4 regions of the Streptomyces sp. NPDC093544 genome follow, and region 1 is predicted to be linked to each of the others. Evidence: riboswitches for the same ligand, from Rfam matches in the RefSeq annotation. Region 1 holds a riboswitch; each other region holds the start of a gene.

Region 1 (5,093 bases):
CCGTGAACACCTTGATCATCTTGTTGTTGGCCGGGAGCACCTCCGCGGCGAACCGGCGGATGTCCCGCTCCCGGGCCACGGCCGCGATGTGTTCGAGGAGGGCGGAGGCGACGCCGCGCCCCTGGTGGGCGTCCTGAACAAGGAAGGCGACCTCTGCCTCATCGGCGGGGGCGGAGGCCGGCAGGCCGTCGGCGCTGATGCGGTCGTAGCGTACGGTGGCGATGAAATCGCCGCCCACCGTGGCCGCCAGTCCCACCCGGTCCACAAAGTCGTGGTGTGTGAAGCGGCGGACGTCCTTTGCGGACAGCCGCGGATACGGCGCGAAGAAGCGGTAGTACTTCGACTCGTCGGAGACCTGCTCGTAGAAGCTGACCAGACGGTCGGCGTCGTCGACGGTGATGGGTCTGATGCGTGCGGTACCACCGTCTCGCAGCACCACGTCCGCCTCCCAGTGGGAGGGGTACTCGTGCCGGTCCGACGAGGTCTGCATGCGCCCCAGAGTACGGCTCGCGTACGACAACGGCGCGAGGCAGTCTTGGGGGAACCGAAGCCGGATCCAGGCCGGGATCCGGCGCCGGGTCCGGGACGGGAGCCAGGGGTTTGTCACCCTCTGACCCGCTCCTGACACGCTTCACCATATGGGACACTGGTCTAGACAACCTGAGACACCTGAAGGGCAGCATCACATGGCTGAGCGCCGCGTCAACGTCGGTTGGGCCGAGGGCCTCCATGCCCGCCCCGCCTCCATCTTCGTCCGGGCCGTCACGGCCTCCGGCGTCCCCGTGACGATCGCCAAGGCGGACGGGAACCCCTCCAACGCGGCCTCCATGCTCGCGGTCCTCGGCCTGGGTGCGCAGGGCGGCGAGGAGATCGTCCTCGCCTCCGACGCCGAGGGTGCGGACGCCGCGCTCGACCGTCTGGCCAAGCTGGTCTCCGAGGGGCTCGACGAGCTTCCCGAGACCGTCTGAGGTTCGATGGCGGCGTCCATCGCTTCGATGGCGCTTTTCATCGCTCCAAAACACCGGCAAGGGCCCGCCCGAATTATCGGGTGGGCCCTTCGCATTTCCATTGTGCGGGCAGCATAAATAATCTCCCGCGAATTACTTCTCTTTGTATACGGCGCTCATGTTAATGCCGCAGACCCGTCATGTTTACGGGATGTTGCGAAGTCCTCACACGGTCCGGGCGATCGGCCCCGCCGGGAAAGCGGAGGCGATGCGCGGTCATCGCGCGTTCGGTGTGCAGTGCCGTGATCGCCCGCGCTCGCTCGCTGTCGCCGCGCGCGACGGCGTCCACGATCCCGCCGTGCTCCGCCCAGGACTCCGCCGGGTTGGCCGGCGCTTCGACCGCGTACATCCAGGCGATCTTGTGCCGCAGCTGGGACAGCGTGGAGGTCAGCGCGGGGCTGCCGGAGGCCTGCGCGAGGGTCTCGTGGAACCAGCCGCCGAGCGAGCGCAGATCCTCGCTGTTGCCCCTCCTGGCCCGCTCCTGACCCAGCCTGACCAGGCCTCGGAGCACCTTGAGGTGAGCCTCGGTGCGGCGCTGCGCGGCCCGCGCGGCACCCAGCGGCTCCAGGAGCATGCGCATCTCCAGCAGGTCCGCGGCCTCCTGCTCGGTCGGCTCCGCGACGCACGCGCCCGCGTGCCGCCGGGTGACCACGAAGCCCTCGGCCTCCAGCGTGCGCAGGGCCTCGCGTACGGGGACGCGTGAGACGCCGTAGCGGCGCGCGAGCAGTTCCTCGGTGAGCCGGCTGCCACGCTCGTAGACACCCGCGACGATGTCGTCGCGGATCGCCGTGCATACCGAGTGCGCAGGAACACGCATACCGGACCTCCGCTTTAATCCCCGTGAAACGCCTTCGATTGGCGCTTGTTCAGTGACTCTATTGCAGAGACTCGGAATTTCCGACGGGGGACCGGAATCCATGGATATTTTTTGGACAGTCGGTCGTTCGAAACGGTTCGAAACGACAAGGTCCCGGCTCGTTCGAGCCGGGACCCTGTGAAGTACGTACGCGAGTGATCAGACGTTCACGCCGTGCGAGCGGAGATATGCGACGGGGTCGATGTCCGAGCCGTACTCGGCGGTCGTGCGGGCCTCGAAGTGGAGGTGCGGCCCGGTGGTGTTGCCGGTGGCCCCGGAGAGGCCTATCTGCTCGCCCGGGGTGACCGTCTGGCCCACGGAGACACCTATGGACGACAGGTGGCCGTACATCGTGTAGGTGCCGTCGTTCATCTTGAGGACGATCTGGTTGCCGTACGCGCCGCCCCAGCCGGCCGTGACGACCGTGCCCGAGCCGACCGCGTGGACCGAGGTCCCGGACGCTGCGTGGAAGTCGACGCCGGTGTGACTGCCGGACGACCAGAGGCTGCCGCCGGTCTTGTAGCCGGTGGAGATGTACGAGCCGGTGATCGGCGTGACGAAGGTGTTCAGGCGCTTGCGCTCGGCCGCGCGGGCGGCGCGCTCCTTGGCCTCGCGCTCCTCCTTGGCCTTCTCGGCGGCCTTCTTCTTGGCGGCCGCCTCGGCCTTCTTCTGCGCGGCGGCCTCGTCGGCGGCCTGCTGCTGGGCGGCGGCCTGTGCGTCGATCTGGTCGGCGATCGAGTCACCGATCTCGACGGCCTGGGTCAGGCCGGTCTGCTCGACGGAGTTGTCCGCGGCGAGCGCCGGGGCGGCCAGGGTGCCGAGGACACCGGTCGTGGTGAGCGCCGCGACGCCGAGGGCGTTCGTGGTCGTGCGCTTCACGCGGCTCGGGCGACGGTGCTTGCCTGTGCCACAGGTGAACGCCATGTAGGAGCTGATCCTTTCCTTCCTTCTCGCCTACCGGGTTAGCTGACGGGTTCGGAGCAGGAAGGTCTCCTACGGACCACCTCCAAGGAGGACGTCCGATTCACCCCAGGGACTACATATGGGTCCCCGGCTCCCCTGGCTCGCGCCGTACGGGGACTCGGCGATGACTGTCCGGTGCCGCGGGCGCGGCGCATTGCCTGACGAACAGCCGGACCGACGCTAAACGGGACATCTTTCAATCAACAAACGGATCAAGCCTTTTGTAGCGCACGCCACAGGGCAGACAGGCAACCTCCCTATCAATACGGACAAACGGGGGCCCAGGAGACTCTGTAATCTCCTGGGCCCCGGGGAGCTGCTGTCCTACTCCCGTTCCTACTCCGCCGGAACGACGCTCACTTCACCGATTCCGAGAGCCTTGACGGGCTCCTCGATCTGCGCGGCGTCGCCCACCAGGACCGTCACCAGACGGTCCACAGGGAAGGCGCTCACGGCGGCCGCGGTGGCCTCCACCGTGCCGGTGGCGGCGAGCTGCCGGTACAGCGTCGCCTGGTAGTCGTCCGGCAGGTGCTGCTCGACCTGGTCGGCCAACGTGCCCGCGACGGCCGCCGCCGTCTCGAACTTGAGGGGCGCCACGCCCACCAGGTTCTGTACGGCGACATCACGCTCGGCGTCCGTCAGGCCGTCCGCGGCGAGGGTCCGCAACACCTTCCAGAGGTCGTCGAGCGCCGGGCCGGTGTTCGGGGTGTCCACGGAGCCGCTGATGGCGAGCATCGAGATGCCTGTGCCGTCCGGCGCGGAGCGCAACACCTGGCCGAACGCCCGCACACCGTAGGTGTAACCCTTTTCCTCGCGCAGGACGCGGTCCAGGCGCGAGGTGAGGGTGCCGCCGAGGCAGTACGTGCCGAGCACCTGGGCGGGCCACACACGGTCGTGCCGGTCGGCGCCGACACGGCCGATGAGCAGCTGCGTCTGGACGGCGCCGGGGCGGTCCACGATGACGACCCGGCCGGTGTCGTCGGCGGTCACCGGCGGCACGGGGCGCGGCTCGGCGGACGAGCCGGTCCAGGCGCCGAGGGTGTCGGCGAGCAGCGCGTCGAGGTCGACTCCGGTGAGGTCGCCGACGATCACCGTGGTGGCCGTGGCGGGGCGTACGTGCTTCTCGTAGAAGGCGCGTACGGCCGCCGAGTCGATGGCCGTGACCGTCTCCTCGGTGCCCTGGCGCGGGCGCGACATGCGCGATGTGGCCGGGAACAGCTCCTTGGAGAGCTCCTTCGCGGCGCGGCGGCCCGGGTTGGCGCTCTCGTGCGGGATCTCGTCCAGCCGGTTGCGCACCAGCCGCTCGACCTCGCTGTCCGCGAACGCCGGTGCCCTCAGGGCGTCGGCGAGCAGATCGAGGGCCTTGGGGAGGCGTGAGACGGGGACTTCGAGCGACAGGCGTACGCCGGGGTGGTCGGCGTACGCGTCAAGTGTGGCGCCGCAGCGCTCCAGCTCGGCGGCGAACTCCTCGGCGGAAAGCTTGTCGGTGCCTTCGGAGAAGGCCCGCGCCATGATCGTGGCGATACCGTCGAGGCCCCTTGGCTCGGCCTCCAGCGGTGCGGCGAGCAGCACCTCCACGGCGACGACCTGCTGGCCGGGGCGGTGGCAGCGCAGCACGGTCAGGCCGTTGCCCAGAGTGCCTCGCTCGGGTGCGGGAAAGGCCCACGGCCTGGCCTCGCCGGCCTGCGGCTGGGGGTGGAACTCCATGGTGGCGAGCTCGGTCACTTCGCCGCCTCCTCGTCGGTGTCTTCAGCGTCTTCGGCGTCTTCGGCTGCGATCGGTTCGTAGACGAGCACCGCGCGGTTGTCGGGGCGCAGGCGGGACTTGGCGACCTCCTGGACCTCCTCGGCGGTGATGTCGAGGACGCGCTGTACGGCGGTCAGGGCGAGCTGCGGGTCGCCGAACAGGACGGCGTACCGGCACAGTTCGTCGGCGCGGCCCGCGACGGTGCCGAGCCGGTCCAGCCACTCACGCTCCAACTGGGCCTGGGCGCGCTCCATTTCCTCGGCCGTGGGGCCCTCCTCGGCGAACCGGGCGAGCTCCTCGTCCACGGCGGCCTCGATGACGGGGAGCTCGAAGTCACCGGAGGTCTTCACGTCGAGCCACCCCAGGGAGGGCGCTCCGGCGAGCCGCAGCAGGCCGAACCCGGCCGCCACGGCGGTGCGGTCGCGGCGTACGAGCCGGTTGTAGAGCCGGGACGACTCGCCGCCGCCGAGGACGGTGAGCGCCAGGTCGGCCGCGTCACTCGCGCGCGTGCCGTCCTCCGG
Region 2 (5,093 bases), on a different contig from region 1:
GCTGGTGGCGTCGTGCGGGATGTCGTCGCAGGGGCGGACGGTGCGGGCGCGGGCCAAGGACGCGGCGTTCGAGCACCCCGGGGTGCTCGTCAGCAAGGACCAGCTGACCGCCGTACGCAAGCACGTGAACGCCGGGGAGCAGCCGTGGCTGCAGGCGTTCCTGGACATGCGGGACAGCAAGTACGGGTCGTACAAGTACGAGGAGAAGCCGTACGCCACCGTCGAGTGCCCACCCGGCACCCGGGCCGGGCACGGCTGCGTAGAGGAGCGCGAGGACGCGATCGCGGCGTACACGCAGGCGTTGCTGTGGAGCATCACGGGCAAGCAGGAGCATGCCGACAAGGCGGTTCAGATCATGGACGCCTGGTCGGGGAAGGTGCAGAAGCACACAGAGGGGAACGCCGGCCTGCAGACCGCGTGGGCCGGGTCCACCTGGGCGCGGGCCGGGGAGATCGTGCGGCACACCGGAGCCACCTGGCCGGCGGCGAGCGTCGCGCGGTTCCAGGGCATGCTGCGGACCGCCTACCTCCCCGAAGTCAGCAGGAAGGTCCCGGACTTCAACGGGAACTGGGACCTCGTCATGACCGACGCCGCCATCGGGATCGCTGTGTTCCTCGATGACCACAAGGCGTTCGACGACGCCGTCGAGCGGTTCCGGCAGCGTGTTCCCGCGTACTTCTATCTCGCGAAGGACGGGAAGGTGCCGCTGACGCCCGTCGGCAGCACCGTCGACACCCCGCAGAAGCTGACCACGTACTGGTTCGGGCAGCAGCGGTACACGGACGGGGTCTCGCAGGAGACCTGCCGCAACTTCAAGCACGTCGGGTACTCGCTCGCCGCCACCGCGCACATCGCCGAGACCGCCTGGCACCAGGGCCTCGATCTCTACCTCGACGTCAAGGACCGGCTGAAGGCCGCGCTCGACTTCCACTCCAGGTACCAGATGGGGGAGACGGCGCCCGCGTGGCTGTGCGGCGGGCGGGTCGACCGGAACATGGGGCCCGACCTGGAGGTCGCGCTCAACCACCTGGAGGACCGGCTCGACGTCCATGTCCCGGCCGCCCACCGGCTGGCCGAGCAGACGCGGCCGGCCGGCACGGACGATCTCTTCGTGTCCTGGGAGACGCTCACACACGCCGGGAATCCGGCCGCCTGAGGGGCGGTATCAACGCTGGTCCTGGGGGTCCCGCTGATGGCGTATAGTTGGTTTTAACGGCGCGGGGTGGAGCAGCTCGGTAGCTCGCTGGGCTCATAACCCAGAGGTCGCAGGTTCAAATCCTGTCCCCGCTACTCAAGGCCAAGGGCCGGAACTCGGATTCACGAGTTCCGGCCCTTGGTGTTTCCCGGGACACAAGCACGTCCCTCGGTCGGCCCACCCCGGTCGCCCCCCGACCCCGCTCCGGGAAATCTGGACGGGTGGGGCAGCAAGCAGGTGACCCAGGTGACCAGCGGGCGGGGGATCCGCACGACCCGCACGACTCGCGCAACCGGTCCGGCGACCGGTCCGGCGACCGGCGTGGCGATCCGTACGACGGCGCGCCCGACCCCCCGTACGACCGGTCCGGCGGACGGTTGCCGGAAGACCCCGTGCCCGATCCCGGGCTGGGGGACGCGGTGCCGCCCGGACCGGGATCAGGAGCGGGCCGGCTGAGGGTCTCGTACACCCGCAGGTTCGTCCGGGTGCTCCCCGCGCTGCTCATCGTCGCCGGGTCCCTCTACGAGTACCTCACGCCGAGGGACTTCACCGGCGGCCCCCTTCTCACGGCTGCCCCGCTCGTGGCGGCGCCTCTGTACGCGCTGCGCGGCACCGTACTCACCGGCGTAGTGGCCGTCGTCGCGTTGGTCGCGATCCACATCAGGCTCGACGTCGCCCTGCAGGCCGAGGGGGTCACCGAAGTGATCACGGTGGCGACGGCCGCCGTCCTGGCCGCCGTCATCAACGTCGTCGTCCGGCGCGGCGACGCGCGGCTCGCCTCCGTCCGCGAGATCGCCGAGGCCGCCCAGCGCGCCGTACTGCCGCAGCCCGAGGAGCGGATCGACGGACTCGACGTCGCGGCGCGGTACGAGGCGGCGCAGGAGGACGCGTTCATCGGCGGTGACCTGTACGCGGTGCAGGACTCCCCGTGCGGCGTACGGCTGGTCGTGGGCGACGTACGCGGCAAGGGCATGGGCGCGGTGGCCGCCGTCGCCGTCGTCATCGGGGCGTTCCGGGAGGCGGCCGAGCAGGAGGCGACGCTGGAGGCGGTCGCGGGACGCCTGGAGCGGGCCCTGGCGCGCGAGGGCACCCGGCGCGACGGCCTCGACGCCTTCGAGGGGTTCACCACGGCAGTACTGGCGGAGATCCCGCACGGCGAGGAGGTCGTACGGATCGTCAACCGCGGCCATCCTCCACCGCTGCTCCTGTGCGCGGACGGCACCCTCAGCACGCTCGACGCCGGGGAACCCGCACTGCCGCTCGGAATGGGCGAGTTGGGCATGTGGCCCGACCGTGCGCAGGAGACGGACTTCCCGCGGGGGGCCACGCTGCTCCTCTATACGGACGGGCTGTCCGAGGCCCGCGACGAACGCGGGCGCTTCTACGATCCCGCGGCGGCCCTCGCCGGACGGACTTTCCCCGCGCCCGAGGCGCTGCTGGCCACCCTCGCCGAGGAGGTCCGCCGGCACTCGGGCGGCGGCATGACGGACGACATGGCGCTGCTTGCCGTACGGCGTCCGTGAAGGGCGGCGCGTCCGTGACGGGTCCCGCCGTGAAGAGTCCTGCCGCGAAAGGTCCGTCTGTGAAAGGGCCTTGACCCCTGTTGTCACCAGGGGTGATCGGATGGCGCCCCTCCGCATAACATCTGATGCGCCGTCAGAATCATGTCACTGGCAAGGTGTGGTCAACTCGCCCGTTTTACGCCGCTGATGACCCGAAAGTCCTGGCCGGAAGCGTTAAAGATCAGTCAGAACGGCTTGGAATCCAGTGCCCGCGTCTATTAACGTTCGATAACGCAGCGGTCGTCCCAGCCGTCACAAGAGTCGGCTCCGTGCGCACGCGCCGAATCCCGCAAGGGAACCGGGGAACCACCAACTTGGGGTGAATCGAGCGTCTTCCGCGGTGGGAACACCAGCGGTTGACGCGCGTAGGAGACCTTCCTGCTCCGAACCCGTCAGCTAACCCGGTAGGCGAGAAGGAAGGAAAGGAGCACGCCCACGTGGCGTCCAACCCGCCTGCCCAGGCACCCTCGTACCCGCCGAGCCAAACGCACACCTTCGGTTACGGCATGGACGACGAGGGCCCCCGGGAGGAGTGGAACCCCACCGAGGATTCCCTCCGTCCCATCCGCGGCCGGCACCGCGTCTCCAAGCAACGCGGAGGCGGCGGACTCGCACGCAGCTCCACCGTTCTGGGCGTCGGCGTCATAGCCGCCGTCGGCGCGGGCGGCATGGCCACCGCGGCGCCCGGCAAGCCGCCGGTGTCGATCTCGGTGCCCGACCTGCCGTCCGTGGGCTCGATCCTCTCGGACGACAGCTCCGCCGACGAGCCCGCGGGTTCCACCACCCCGCTCACCAGCGCCGGTCTGACGACCGCCGACACCGAGCAGGGCGCCACGGACGCGGGCGAGGTCCTGCGTTCGCGCATCATGCAGCAGGCCGAGGTCCAGAAGGACCAGGCCGACACCGCGGCCCAGCAGGCCGCCCAGACCGCCGCCGTGAAGAAGGCCGCCGACGCCGCCGCCGCGGAGCAGAAGGCGGCCGAGGCCAAGGAAACCGCCGCGAAGAAGAAGGCGGAGGAGGAGGCCGCGGCCAAGGCCGAGGCCGAGCGCCTCGCCGAGCTCGCCAAGAGCTACACGCTGCCGACCTCCTCGTACACCATCACCTCGACCTTCGGTCAGGCCGGCGCGCTGTGGTCCTCCGGCTACCACACCGGTCTCGACTTCGCCGCTCCCACCGGCACCCTGATCAAGGCGGTCCACAGCGGCACCGTCACGGAGGCCGGCTGGGCCGGGTCGTACGGCTACCGCACGATCCTCACCCTCGACGACGGCACGGAGCTGTGGTTCTGCCACCAGTCGTCGATCAGCGTCAGCGTGGGGCAGAAGGTCGCCACGGGTGATGTCATCGGGCGCGTGGGTGCGACGGGCAATGTCACCGGGGCGCATCTGCACCTGGAGGTTCACCCGGACGGCGCCGAGACCGGGATCGACCCGATGGCGTGGCTGCAGAGCAAGGGGCTCAATCCCTGACATGGGGCTCAACCCCTGACCTGTACGTCTCCTGCCGCGTACGTACGTTGTTCCCTGATCCCCGGCGGTTCTGACGGCACCCCCCCCGACGTCAGAGCTGCCGGTCAGGTATGTGTGGAATACAGTCATCCGCTGGCGGCGTTGAATTCAGTCATGACTTCTCTTCGCAAGCTTGGTTCGTCCGACCTCGAGGTCTTCCCGCTCGCCCTCGGCGGCAATGTCTGGGGCTGGACCGCCGACGAGGCCCAGTCCTTCGCCGTGCTCGACGCGTACGCGGCCGCCGGCGGGAACTTCCTCGACACCGCCGACTCGTACTCGGCGTGGATCGAGGGCAACAAGGGCGGCGAGTCCGAGACCATCATCGGCAAGTGGGTCAAGGCGCGCGGCAACCGCTCGGACATCGTGATCGCCACCAAGGTCAGCCAGCACCCCGACTACCAGGGGCTGTCCGCCGGCAACATCAAGGCCGCGGCCGACGCCTCCCTGCGCCGCCTGGACACCGACTACATCGACCTGTACTTCACGCACTTCGACAAGCCCGAGGTGCCGGTCGAGGAGATCATCGGCGCGCTCGACGAGCTGGTGAGGGCCGGCAAGGTGCTCAACATCGCGGCGTCCAACATCTCGCCCGAGCGGCTCCAGGAGTCCCTGGACCTCTCCGACCGCGAGGGCCTCGCCCGCTACGTCGCCCTCCAGCCGCCGTACAACCTGGTCTCGCGCGACACCTACGAGGGTCCGCTCCGCGACATCGCCTCCCGCTCGGGCCTGGCGGCCGTCCCGTACTTCGGCCTCGCGTCCGGCTTCCTCACCGGCAAGTACCGCCCGGGTACGACGGTCGACTCCCCGCGTGCGGAGGGCGCGGCCAAG
Region 3 (5,093 bases), on a different contig from region 1:
AACTGGTCGTGCGTGACCCGGTCTCCGACCGCCAGCGACACCACCGGCTTCTCCGCGATACCGCGACGCGTCGCGAACCCGGAGGCGCCCGAGGCCGCGGACCGCGAACGCGAGGAGGACAGCGACGACGACAGCGAAGCCGCCACACCCGAAACGGGGCTCGACGAGGCGGGACCCATCGCGCCCGTGCGCTTCCACTCCAGGTGCGCGTCCGGGATCTCCTCCAGGAAGCGGGACGGCGGGTTGTACGAGGGCTGCCCCCAAGCACTGCGCATGGACGACCGCGTCAGATACAGCCGCTCCCGCGCGCGCGTGATGCCGACGTACGCAAGGCGCCGCTCCTCCTCGAGCTCCTTGACCTGTCCCAACGCACGCATGTGCGGGAAGACGCCGTCCTCCATGCCCGTCAGGAACACCACGGGAAACTCAAGGCCCTTGGCGGTGTGCAGGGTCATGAGGGTGATGACGCCGTTGCCGTCCTCCTCGTCGGGGATCTGGTCGGAGTCGGCGACGAGCGCGACGCGCTCCAGGAAGGCGGAGAGCCCGCCCGGAGTCTCGCCCTCACCGGTCTCCTGCTCGAACTCCAGTGCCACGGCGGCGAGTTCCTGAAGGTTCTCGATCCGGGTCTCGTCCTGCGGGTCGGTGGACGCCTGCAACTCGGCGAGGTAGCCGGTGCGTTCGAGTACCGCCTCCAGGACGGTGGCCGGACCCGCGCCCGACTCCACGATCGTCCGCAGGTCCTCCATCAGCGTGTTGAACCGCTTGACCGCGTTCGTGGAGCGAGCCGCCATCCCGTAGGCCTCGTCCACGCGTCGCAGCGCCTGCGGGAAGCTGATCTTCTCGCGCTGCGAGAGCGCGTCGATCATCGCCTCGGCACGGTCGCCGATGCCGCGCTTTGGGACGTTGAGAATCCGGCGCATCGGGACGGAGTCCTCCGGGTTGGACAGCACCCGCAGGTACGCAAGGACGTCCCGGACCTCCTTGCGTTCGTAGAAGCGGACGCCGCCGACGACCTTGTAGGGCAGGCCGACGCGGATGAAGACTTCTTCGAAGACACGGGACTGGGCGTTCGTACGGTAGAAGACCGCGACATCGCCCGCCTTGGCGTCGCCCGCGTCGGTGAGACGGTCTATCTCGTCGGCGACGAACTGGGCCTCGTCGTGCTCGGTGTCCGCGACGTAACCGGTGATGTTCGAACCCGCGCCGGCGTTCGTCCACAGGTTCTTGGGGCGGCGGGATTCGTTGCGCTCGATGACCGCGTTGGCCGCGCTGAGAATCGTCTGGGTGGAGCGGTAGTTCTGCTCCAGGAGGATCGTCGCCGCGTTCGGGTAGTCCTCCTCGAACTGGAGGATGTTGCGGATGGTCGCGCCGCGGAAGGCGTAGATCGACTGGTCGGCGTCGCCCACGACGCACAGCTCGGCGGGCGGCAGGTCGTGCGCGCTGGGCGGGACGTCCACGGGGTGCTCGGAGGTGCCGACGAGTTCGCGCACCAGGGCGTACTGCGCGTGGTTGGTGTCCTGGTACTCGTCCACGAGGACGTGCCGGAAGCGGCGGTGGTAGTGCTCGGCGACGTCCGGGAAGGCGCGGAGCAGGTTGACCGTCGTCATGATCAGGTCGTCGAAGTCGAGCGCGTTGGCCTCGCGCAGCCGCGACTGGTACATCGCGTAGGCCTGGGCGAGAGTCTTCTCGAAGCCGTCGGTGGCCTGGGCGGCGAAGTCCTCTTCGTCGATCAGCTCGTTCTTCAGGTTCGAGATCTTGGCGCTGAAGGACTTCGGCGGGAAGCGCTTCGGATCGAGGTCCAGGTCACGGCAGACCAGGGCCATGAGCCGCTTGCTGTCGGCGGCGTCGTAGATCGAGAACGACGACGTGAAGCCGAGCCTCTTGCTCTCGCGGCGCAGGATCCGTACGCACGCGCTGTGGAAGGTCATCACCCACATCGCGTTGGCGCGCGGGCCGACGAGGTGCTCGACGCGCTCCTTCATCTCGCCCGCGGCCTTGTTGGTGAAGGTGATCGCGAGGATCTGGCCGGGGTGGACCTGGCGCTCGCCCAGCAGATACGCGATCCGGTGCGTGAGCACGCGGGTCTTGCCGGAACCCGCGCCGGCCACGATGAGCAGGGGGGAGCCGGAGTGCGCCACGGCCGCCCGCTGGTTCTCGTTCAGCCCGTCCAGGAGCGCGGCCGCGTCCACGACGGGGCGCGGGGCGCCGTCGCGGTAGTACGCGTCCCGGCTCGGCGGCACGTCGAAGCGGCCGCCGAACAGGTCGTCCGGAAGCTGCTCCGCCGCCCCGTCCTCGGGCGGCGGCGGGGGTTCTTCCTCGTGAGCCCCCGAGGGCTTGAGGTCCGCCAGGAAGCTGTCATCAAAGAGGCTGCTCATCGCTCTCCGAGTCTAGGCGGCCCCACTGACACCCCGCCGCCACCCCGAAAATCTCGACCGGAACTCGTGACGATGCTCAGCGACCGAGGATCCTCGAGAGCCGGCCGCCCTCCACCCTTCGTGCCCCTCCAGCACCGCGCCACCCTTCGTATCCCTCCAGAACCGAGCCATCACAGTCAGCGACCGCCAGGCCAACCAGACCGAGACGTGCACCTTCCCGCCGTACGGGTCCGCGGAACCGCCCGCCGAGAACCGCAAACCTGCGGGTTCGTACGCCCTCACGTTGCCACTCCGCACAACTCGCCCCATATCCCTCCGAATTGACGACGATCAGCGAAGCACATGACTAAGGTCACGAAAACGTATCGGGCATTTCGAACATCAACCTTCACAGAAGCCGCACGAGTTGGCTAGCGTGCTGATCAGGCCACCCGACCCCCACCGGCGAACGTCGCCGGGCCGCGGTGGCCTCCGCCGAATTCGGTGCGCCCTCGTGGCAGCCGGAACCGGGGACCCACCGAACTTGGGGTGAATCGGTCCAACTGCCTTGTCGGGCATGGACCGTAGGGCAACCCTTCCGAACCACCCGCCCGAACCCGACAGCTAACCCGGTAGGCGGATGATGGAAGGAGTCGCCTCCCTTGGCGTCGCAACGCAAATGGTTCTCGGGTTCGCGCGTGGCGGGTACGGCCCCCGCTCTCGCCACAGCGGCCCTCACTTCGGTGGCCCTGCTCTCCCAGACGGCGAACGCCGCGCCTTCGGAAGAGTCCAAGCCGAGCCTCGAAGAGGTCGAGAAGAAGGTCGACGACCTCTACCGGCAGGCGGAGTCGGCCACCGACAAGTACAACGCGGCCAAGGAGAAGACCACCAAGCAGCGCAAGAAGGTCGACACCCTCCTCGACGACGTCGCCCAGCGCACCGAAAAGCTCAACACCGCGCGTGAGGAGCTCGGCGGGTACGCCGCGGCGCAGTACCGCACCGGGGCCGCCGCCCCCGACACCGCCTCCCTCCTGCTGGCCGACAACCCACAGGACTACTTCGACCAGACCCAGCTGATGAGCCGTCTTACCGACCGCCAGAAGGTGGCCGTCGACGACTACGTCACGGAGCAGGCCGCCGCCGCCGAGACGCGCACGGAGGCCTCCCAGAGCCTGGAGACGCTGACCACGTCGCAGAACGCCCTCCAGGCGTCCAAGACCGACGTCCAGCAGAAGCTCGCCAAGGCACGCGAGCTGCTCTCGCAGCTGACCGCGGACGAGAAGGCGCGGCTCGCCGCGATCGAGGAGGAGCAGCGCAAGGCGGCCGAGCGCAAGGCCGCGGAGCTGGCGCAGCAGCAGGCGGCCGCCGACGCCGCGGCACAGGCGGCCCAGGAGTCGTCGTCGAGCGCGACGACCGGCACCACCGGCTCGGCCACCACCGCCGACTCCGCGTACACGACGAAAGCGGCCAAGACCGTCGCGTTCGCCCGCGCACAGGTCGGCAAGCCGTACGTCTGGGGTGCCACCGGCCCCGGTTCGTACGACTGCTCGGGCCTCACCCAGGCCGCGTGGAAGGCCGCCGGCGTCACCCTCCCGCGCGTCACCTACGACCAGGTGACCGCCGGCACGACCGTCTCCCTCACCGACGCCCAGCCCGGCGACCTGGTCTTCTTCTACGGCGACGTCAGCCATGTCGGCCTCTACATAGGCAACGGCATGATGATCCACGCCCCGAAGCCGGGCGCGTACGTCCGCGAGGAGTCGATCTTCTACGACGGCGAGGCGGCCATCCACAGCGTGGTACGGCCCGCGTAACGCATCGCCCGCCCGACACCTTTCACGGGGCACGCACGCGTGGAGCACGTTTTCGTGCTCCACGCGTGCGTGCCCCACGTTTTAATCGCCTTAATCCCCACGCGCGCGTGCCCCACGGGCAACCCGCCCGAAGATCCTTAGCATCGGGCCCATGTCAGCCATCTCCCAGCTCCGCGCCTGGTGGGCCGAGCGGCCGCCCGCCGCCGGTGCCGCCGTCATGGCGACCGGCATCGTCTCGGTCGGGTTGCATCTGACCGGCTACGAGACGCTGTCCCGTGCCGCACTGGCCCTGGCGTCCGCCGCGTGGCTCGCGCTCGCCGCGGACTTCGCCGTACGGCTGGTACGGGATCGGACGCGCTGGGCGGCGGAGGCGAGCACGCCCCCCGGGCTCACCGCCGTCGCGGCGACCACGATCCTCGGCTTGCGGCTGTCCGCGCTGGGGTGGCAGGAGCTCGCCGAGGCCCTGCTGGCGCTGTCGGCCGTGCTGTGGCCGGTGCTGCTCTTCGTCGTCGTACGGCACTGGAGTCGTCGTATGCCGGGCGGGGTGTTCCTCGTGTGCGTGGCCACGCAGGGGCTCTCGGTGCTGGGTGCCACGCTCGCCGCGGCCGTGGGCGCGGACTGGCTCGCGCATGCCGCGCTGGTGCTGTTCTGGCTCGGGATCGTGCTCTACGGGGTGGCGTTCACGTACTTCGACATCAGGGAGGTGGTCAGGGGCGCCGGGGACCACTGGATCGCGGTCGGCGCGCTCGCCATCTCGGCGCTGGCCGGGGCCAGGCTCGTCGCGGCGCACAACGTCGACGCGTACCTGTGGAACGACGACGACAACGGCGTCCTGCGCGCCGTCACCACCGCTCTGCTCGTCCTCGGCCTCGCCTGGTACTGCGTCCTGGCCGTCGCGGAACTGGCCCGGCCGCGCCTTCGCTAC
Region 4 (5,093 bases), on a different contig from region 1:
GCCCTTGCTGTGCTTAATGGTTCGCAGAGCGAAACCGCGGGAAGGCGCTACGGCCGGCGTACACGGCCGCGTCGTCGAGGATCTCCTCGATGCGCAGCAGCTGGTTGTACTTGGCGACGCGGTCCGAGCGGGCCGGGGCGCCGGTCTTGATCTGGCCGCAGTTCACCGCGACGGCGAGGTCGGCGATGGTGGTGTCCTCGGTCTCGCCGGAGCGGTGGGACATCATGCACTTGAAGCCGTTGCGCTGCGCCATCTCGACGGCGTCCAGGGTCTCGGTCAGCGAGCCGATCTGGTTGACCTTGACGAGCAGGGCGTTCGCGGAGCCCTCCTCGATGCCGCGGGCCAGGCGCTCCGGGTTGGTGACGAAGAGGTCGTCGCCGACGATCTGGACCTTGTCGCCCAGCTTGTCGGTGATGACCTTCCAGCCTGCCCAGTCGTCCTCGTACAACGGGTCCTCGATGGAGACCAGCGGATACGCGGCGACGAGCTCCTCGTAGTACTCGGTCATCTCGGCGGCCGAGCGGGACTTGCCCTCGAACTCGTACTTGCCGTCCTTGTAGAACTCGGACGCGGCGACGTCGAGCGCGAGCCCGATCTGCTCGCCCGGGATGTAACCGGCCTGCTTGATGGCCTCAAGGATGAGGTCGAGCGCGGCGCGGTTGGACTCCAGGTTCGGGGCGAAGCCGCCCTCGTCGCCGAGACCGGTGGACAGGCCCTTGGTCTTCAGCACCTTCTTGAGGGTGTGGTAGACCTCGGCGCCCCAGCGCAGCGCCTCGGAGAAGGACTCCGCGCCGATCGGGGCGATCATGAACTCCTGGATGTCCACGTTCGAGTCGGCGTGCGACCCACCGTTGAGGATGTTCATCATCGGAACGGGCAGCAGGTGCGCGTTCGGGCCACCCAGGTAGCGGAAGAGGGGCAGGTCGCTGGCCTCGGAGGCGGCGTGCGCGACGGCGAGCGAGACGCCGAGGATGGCGTTGGCGCCGAGCGAGCCCTTGTTGTCGGTGGCGTCCAGGTCGAACATCGCCTGGTCGATCAGGCGCTGCTCGGTGGCGTCGTAACCGACGAGCTCCGGGCCGATCTGCTCGATGACGGCGAGGACGGCCTTCTCGACACCCTTGCCGCCGTAACGGTTGGGGTCACCGTCGCGCAGCTCGATGGCCTCGAAGGCTCCGGTGGAGGCGCCGGACGGGACGGCGGCACGACCGGTGCTGCCGTCATCGAGGCCGACCTCGACCTCGACGGTGGGGTTCCCTCGCGAGTCGAGGATTTCCCGGGCTACGACGACGTCGATGGACGGCACGAGCATCTCCTTCAGGAATGTGACGCGGGTACGCGGGACTGTGGCAGCCCCGCGGGATGAGCCTAACCGGCTCCGAGGGATCGGCCAGCCGGTCTACCCCCTCTTGTACAGAACTGAGCGTACGCATTGTTCCAGAACGGAACAAAAAGACAGAGGAGAGGGGGTGAAGAGGGGCCGTAAAGAGAGGGAGCGAAGCCGGATCTCAGCCGGAAATGAAAAAGCCCCGCCCCGGTGCGTACGGGGGAACACGCACCGGAGCGGGGAGCCCGTGGGGGACGGGGGTGACCCACACGAGGCCTTCAGTATGGAGACCACGTATAGGAGCCTGCTGTGGTTCAGCTGAGAACCGAATATCAGCCGCCGGCCGACCGCCGTCGGCCGGCGACCCCGGCCGTCAGCTGAGGTGCAGCTGCTGACCCGGGAAGATGAAGTCCGCGTCGTCGATGATGTCCTTGTTCAGCTTGAACAGCTCCTGCCAGCCGCCCTTGACGTTCTTCGCCTCGGCGATCTCGCTGAGAGTGTCGTCCTTCTTCACCTTGTACTCGCCGTCACCCTTCTTGACCGTCTTACCGGTCGGGGTCTCGACGGTCTCCTTCGCGGCGGTCTCCCGCTCCGAGGAACGCGAGGCACGCTGCTCGTCGGTCTGTGAGCTCGGCGTGCTCTGCTGCGAGGGGGTGGTGCTCTGCGAATTGCCCGAGGACGAGGACGAGTCGCTGGAGCCGGCGTCGTTCGCGGCGTTCGACAGGCCCGTGCCGCAGGACGGCCAGGCACCCTTGCCCTGCGCGGCGAGAACCTTCTCGGCGACGGAAATCTGCTGGGACTTGGAGGCCTGGTCGGCAGTGGAGGCGTACGAGCTGCCGCCGTACGCGGACCAGGTGGAGGCGGAGAACTGCAGGCCGCCGTAGTAGCCGTTGCCCGTATTGATGGACCAGTTGCCACCGGACTCGCACTGGGCGACGGTGTCCCACTCGGAAGTGGTGGCGGCGGAGGCGGTGCCGGCCGCCATCAGCGGGGCGGCGACGGCGACGCCGGTCACTCCGGCGAGCGTGGCGATACGAGTGACCTTGGACGGGCGACGGTGCTTGCCCTTGCACGAACGCAGCATGAAGTGATCCCCTCACCGACGCCTACGAGGTGAGCTGTCGGGTTCGGGCGGGTGAGTGCCCGGTCGCACACCTTTCGGTGCACGGCTTAACCCCAAGCCACTCCCGGTCAACTACCGGGCGCGGCGCTTACCTTGGGTCCCCCGCTCCTGCCTACGGCGCTTGACGCGACGACTGTTCCCGTACGGCCGCTGGCAGGATTCGGCGTTGCAACCGTCGGGGCCCGCGATGGCGAGCGGTCACGACCGTAGGCAGGGGATCGGCGGAATATCAAAGGCGATCAGGGGGTCTGAGATCCATCTCTCATTCTCGCCAAACGGGACATTACATGGCGAAACATGACGTGAACTCCCGCTACTTTTCGCCCGGTTCGGCACCAACTGCGAGGCTCTGACCGGGCAGGATGAGGTCCGCGTCGGCGCCGACCGTTTCCTTGTTCTCGGCGTACAGCTGGGTCCATCCGCCGTCGAGGCCAAGGGCGTCGGCGATGAGCGAGAGGCTGTCGCCGACGCGGACGACATACGAGCCGTCGACGACATCGCGAGCCTCGTCGGAGCCACGGGAGGCGTGCCGTCCGGAGGCGGCATCGTCCGTACCGCCGTCGGTCGCGCCCTCGGCGGCGATGTCGCCACGGTGACGCCCGGCGCCGCTCGCCTCATCCTCGGACGCACTCGAAGAGTCGTCGCCCTGGGTGGACTTATCCGATTCGTCACCATTCGCCGCGCTTGAGTCCGTGCTCGCGTCTGTACTCGCGTCGGCACTCGCACCCTCGTCCGAACTGTCGGACTTGGTCGAGTCCCCGGTGCTCTCGGTCGCACCCGAGGAAGGCGAAGCGGACGGAGAGGGGCTGGACGATTCGGACGGGTCGGCGGAACCGGATGCACCAGGCGTGGCGGAGGCGTCGGATGACGGGTCGTCCGACACGCCCGTGTCGACCTCCACCGAGGCGGAGTCCTTGCTGAGCCCGGAGAGGGGTCCACAGGTGGGCCAGGCGACGAGCCCTCGGCCGTCGAGGATCTTCTCGGCGACGGCTATCTGCTGCGAGCGGCTGGCCTGGTCGGCGCTCGGGGCGTATTCGAGGCCGCCGTAGTTCTCCCAGTCCCACTGGGTCACGTGCAGCCCGCCGTAGTACCCGTCACCGATGTTGTCGCTCCAGGAGGACCCTGTCTCGCACTCCGCGACGCGGTCCCAAGTGGTGGTGTCGGCCGCGCTCGCACTCGTGGCACCGAGCAACGGGATCGCGATGGCCGATCCGGTCACTCCTGCCGCGACAATGAGAGCCGGGGCCTGACGGGGGCGACGATGGCGGCCGTTCCCGGAGAGCATGCGGAAGCCCTTTCATGTGACAGCAGGTGACTACAGCGACGTACGGCGACGTCAGACGACGTCTGCGACGGATGATCCGCGCTGGTCATTGAACGTATCCGGCCTCGAACGCTTGTCACAAGTCGATGCAGCGTAGATCACGTGAAGATCACATTGTTGAGGGATCGTCAGTTTTTCGCGACACCCGAAGTGCCTCAAGACCGCCCGGTGGACAACTCGACCGGAGCCGCGAACTCCACTGGAAGCGTGCGCAATCCACGCATAATGAGACCACCACGCCAGCGCAAATCAGCGGAATCTCCCGCGAGTTGGAGGTCGGGGAGACGGGTGAGGAGCGTGGCCAGCGCGGTCTGGCCCTCCAGGCGAGCGAGGGGCGCACCGAGGCAGTAATGGATGCCGTGCCCATAGCCGAGGTGCTGGTTGTCACGGCGGGAGAGGTCGAGCGTGTCCGGTTGCTCGAAGCGTTCGGGGTCACGGTCCGCAGCCGCCAGTACGACGAGGACGGGGTCGCCGGGTGCGATGTCCTGCCCGCCGAGCCGGACGGCCTCGGTCGCGTACCGCCAAGTGGCCAGTTCGACAGGGCCGTCGTATCGGAGGAGTTCCTCGACGCCGGTTTCGAGCAGTCCACTCTCCCCGGCGGCAAGTGACTCCTGTAGCCGCCGCCGCTGCTCGGGGTGAGTAAGGAGGGCGTACGTGCCATTGCCAATCAAATTCACCGTGGTCTCAAAACCAGCAAAAAGAAGGATAAACCCCATTGCTGCCACCTCGTTCTCCGTGAGGTGTTCGCCGTCGTCCGAGGCGCGGATGAGGGCGGAGATGAGGTCCTCGCCTGGGGCGGGGTGCTCGGGCAGTTCCTCGCGCTTGCGGTGGATCAGCTCGGCCAGATACCCGCGCATCTTCTTCACGGACCGAGCGACACCGCCCCTCGGCCCCCCGCCGTGCCGGATCATCATCCCGGCCCAGTCCCGGAAGTCGTCCTGGTCCTCGCGGGGGACGCCGAGGAGATCGCAGATGGCGTAGATGGGGAGCGGGAAGGCGAACTCGTGGATCAGGTCGGCGGACCCCTTCTCCGCGAACTGGTCGATGAGCTGGTCGGCGAGCTCCTGCACACGCGGCGCGAACTCGGCCACCCGGCGGGGCGTGAACGCCTTGCTGACGAACCGGCGCAGCCGGGTGTGGTCCGGCGGGTCGATGTTCAGCAGATGCGTCATCAACTCGGCCTTGCGCTCACCCGGGATGCCCGTCTTCCCCTTCGCGTGGGCGGGTTCGTCGTGATGCACCGGATTCTTGCTGAGCCGTCCGTCCGCGAGCGCCTGCTTGGCGTCGGCATAACGGGTGACCAGCCAGGCCTCCACCCCGCT

The links. A riboswitch is a leader RNA that binds a small molecule or an ion and turns the genes downstream of it on or off. The one in region 1 is predicted to bind cyclic di-AMP.
Positions count from the first base shown of each region.
Region 2: another riboswitch for cyclic di-AMP. It lies ahead of AB0N66_RS33140 (M23 family metallopeptidase); the one in region 1 lies ahead of AB0N66_RS00240 (M23 family metallopeptidase).
Region 3: another riboswitch for cyclic di-AMP. It lies ahead of AB0N66_RS21055 (NlpC/P60 family protein); the one in region 1 lies ahead of AB0N66_RS00240 (M23 family metallopeptidase).
Region 4: another riboswitch for cyclic di-AMP. It lies ahead of AB0N66_RS34210 (transglycosylase family protein); the one in region 1 lies ahead of AB0N66_RS00240 (M23 family metallopeptidase).

Region 1 covers NZ_JBFBEA010000001.1:63,704-68,796, reverse strand. The annotation lists gene AB0N66_RS00255 (GNAT family N-acetyltransferase) at 1-490, opposite strand, end outside; gene AB0N66_RS00250 (HPr family phosphocarrier protein) at 687-968, shown strand; gene AB0N66_RS00245 (GntR family transcriptional regulator) at 1,129-1,824, opposite strand; gene AB0N66_RS00240 (M23 family metallopeptidase) at 2,023-2,787, opposite strand; cyclic di-AMP (ydaO/yuaA leader) riboswitch at 2,800-2,960, opposite strand; gene AB0N66_RS00235 (pitrilysin family protein) at 3,163-4,551, opposite strand; gene AB0N66_RS00230 (pitrilysin family protein) at 4,548-5,093, opposite strand, start outside.
Region 2 covers NZ_JBFBEA010000026.1:113,711-118,803, forward strand. The annotation lists gene AB0N66_RS33125 (alginate lyase family protein) at 1-1,156, shown strand, start outside; tRNA gene AB0N66_RS33130 (tRNA-Met) at 1,217-1,290, shown strand; gene AB0N66_RS33135 (PP2C family protein-serine/threonine phosphatase) at 1,603-2,718, shown strand; cyclic di-AMP (ydaO/yuaA leader) riboswitch at 3,026-3,183, shown strand; gene AB0N66_RS33140 (M23 family metallopeptidase) at 3,195-4,226, shown strand; gene AB0N66_RS33145 (aldo/keto reductase) at 4,380-5,093, shown strand, end outside.
Region 3 covers NZ_JBFBEA010000013.1:86,371-91,463, reverse strand. The annotation lists gene pcrA (DNA helicase PcrA) at 1-2,375, opposite strand, end outside; cyclic di-AMP (ydaO/yuaA leader) riboswitch at 2,838-3,009, shown strand; gene AB0N66_RS21055 (NlpC/P60 family protein) at 3,017-4,168, shown strand; gene AB0N66_RS21050 (tellurite resistance/C4-dicarboxylate transporter family protein) at 4,320-5,093, shown strand, end outside.
Region 4 covers NZ_JBFBEA010000028.1:95,233-100,325, forward strand. The annotation lists gene eno (phosphopyruvate hydratase) at 14-1,309, opposite strand; gene AB0N66_RS34210 (transglycosylase family protein) at 1,698-2,408, opposite strand; cyclic di-AMP (ydaO/yuaA leader) riboswitch at 2,413-2,577, opposite strand; gene AB0N66_RS34215 (transglycosylase family protein) at 2,761-3,666, opposite strand; gene AB0N66_RS34220 (cytochrome P450) at 3,927-5,093, opposite strand, start outside.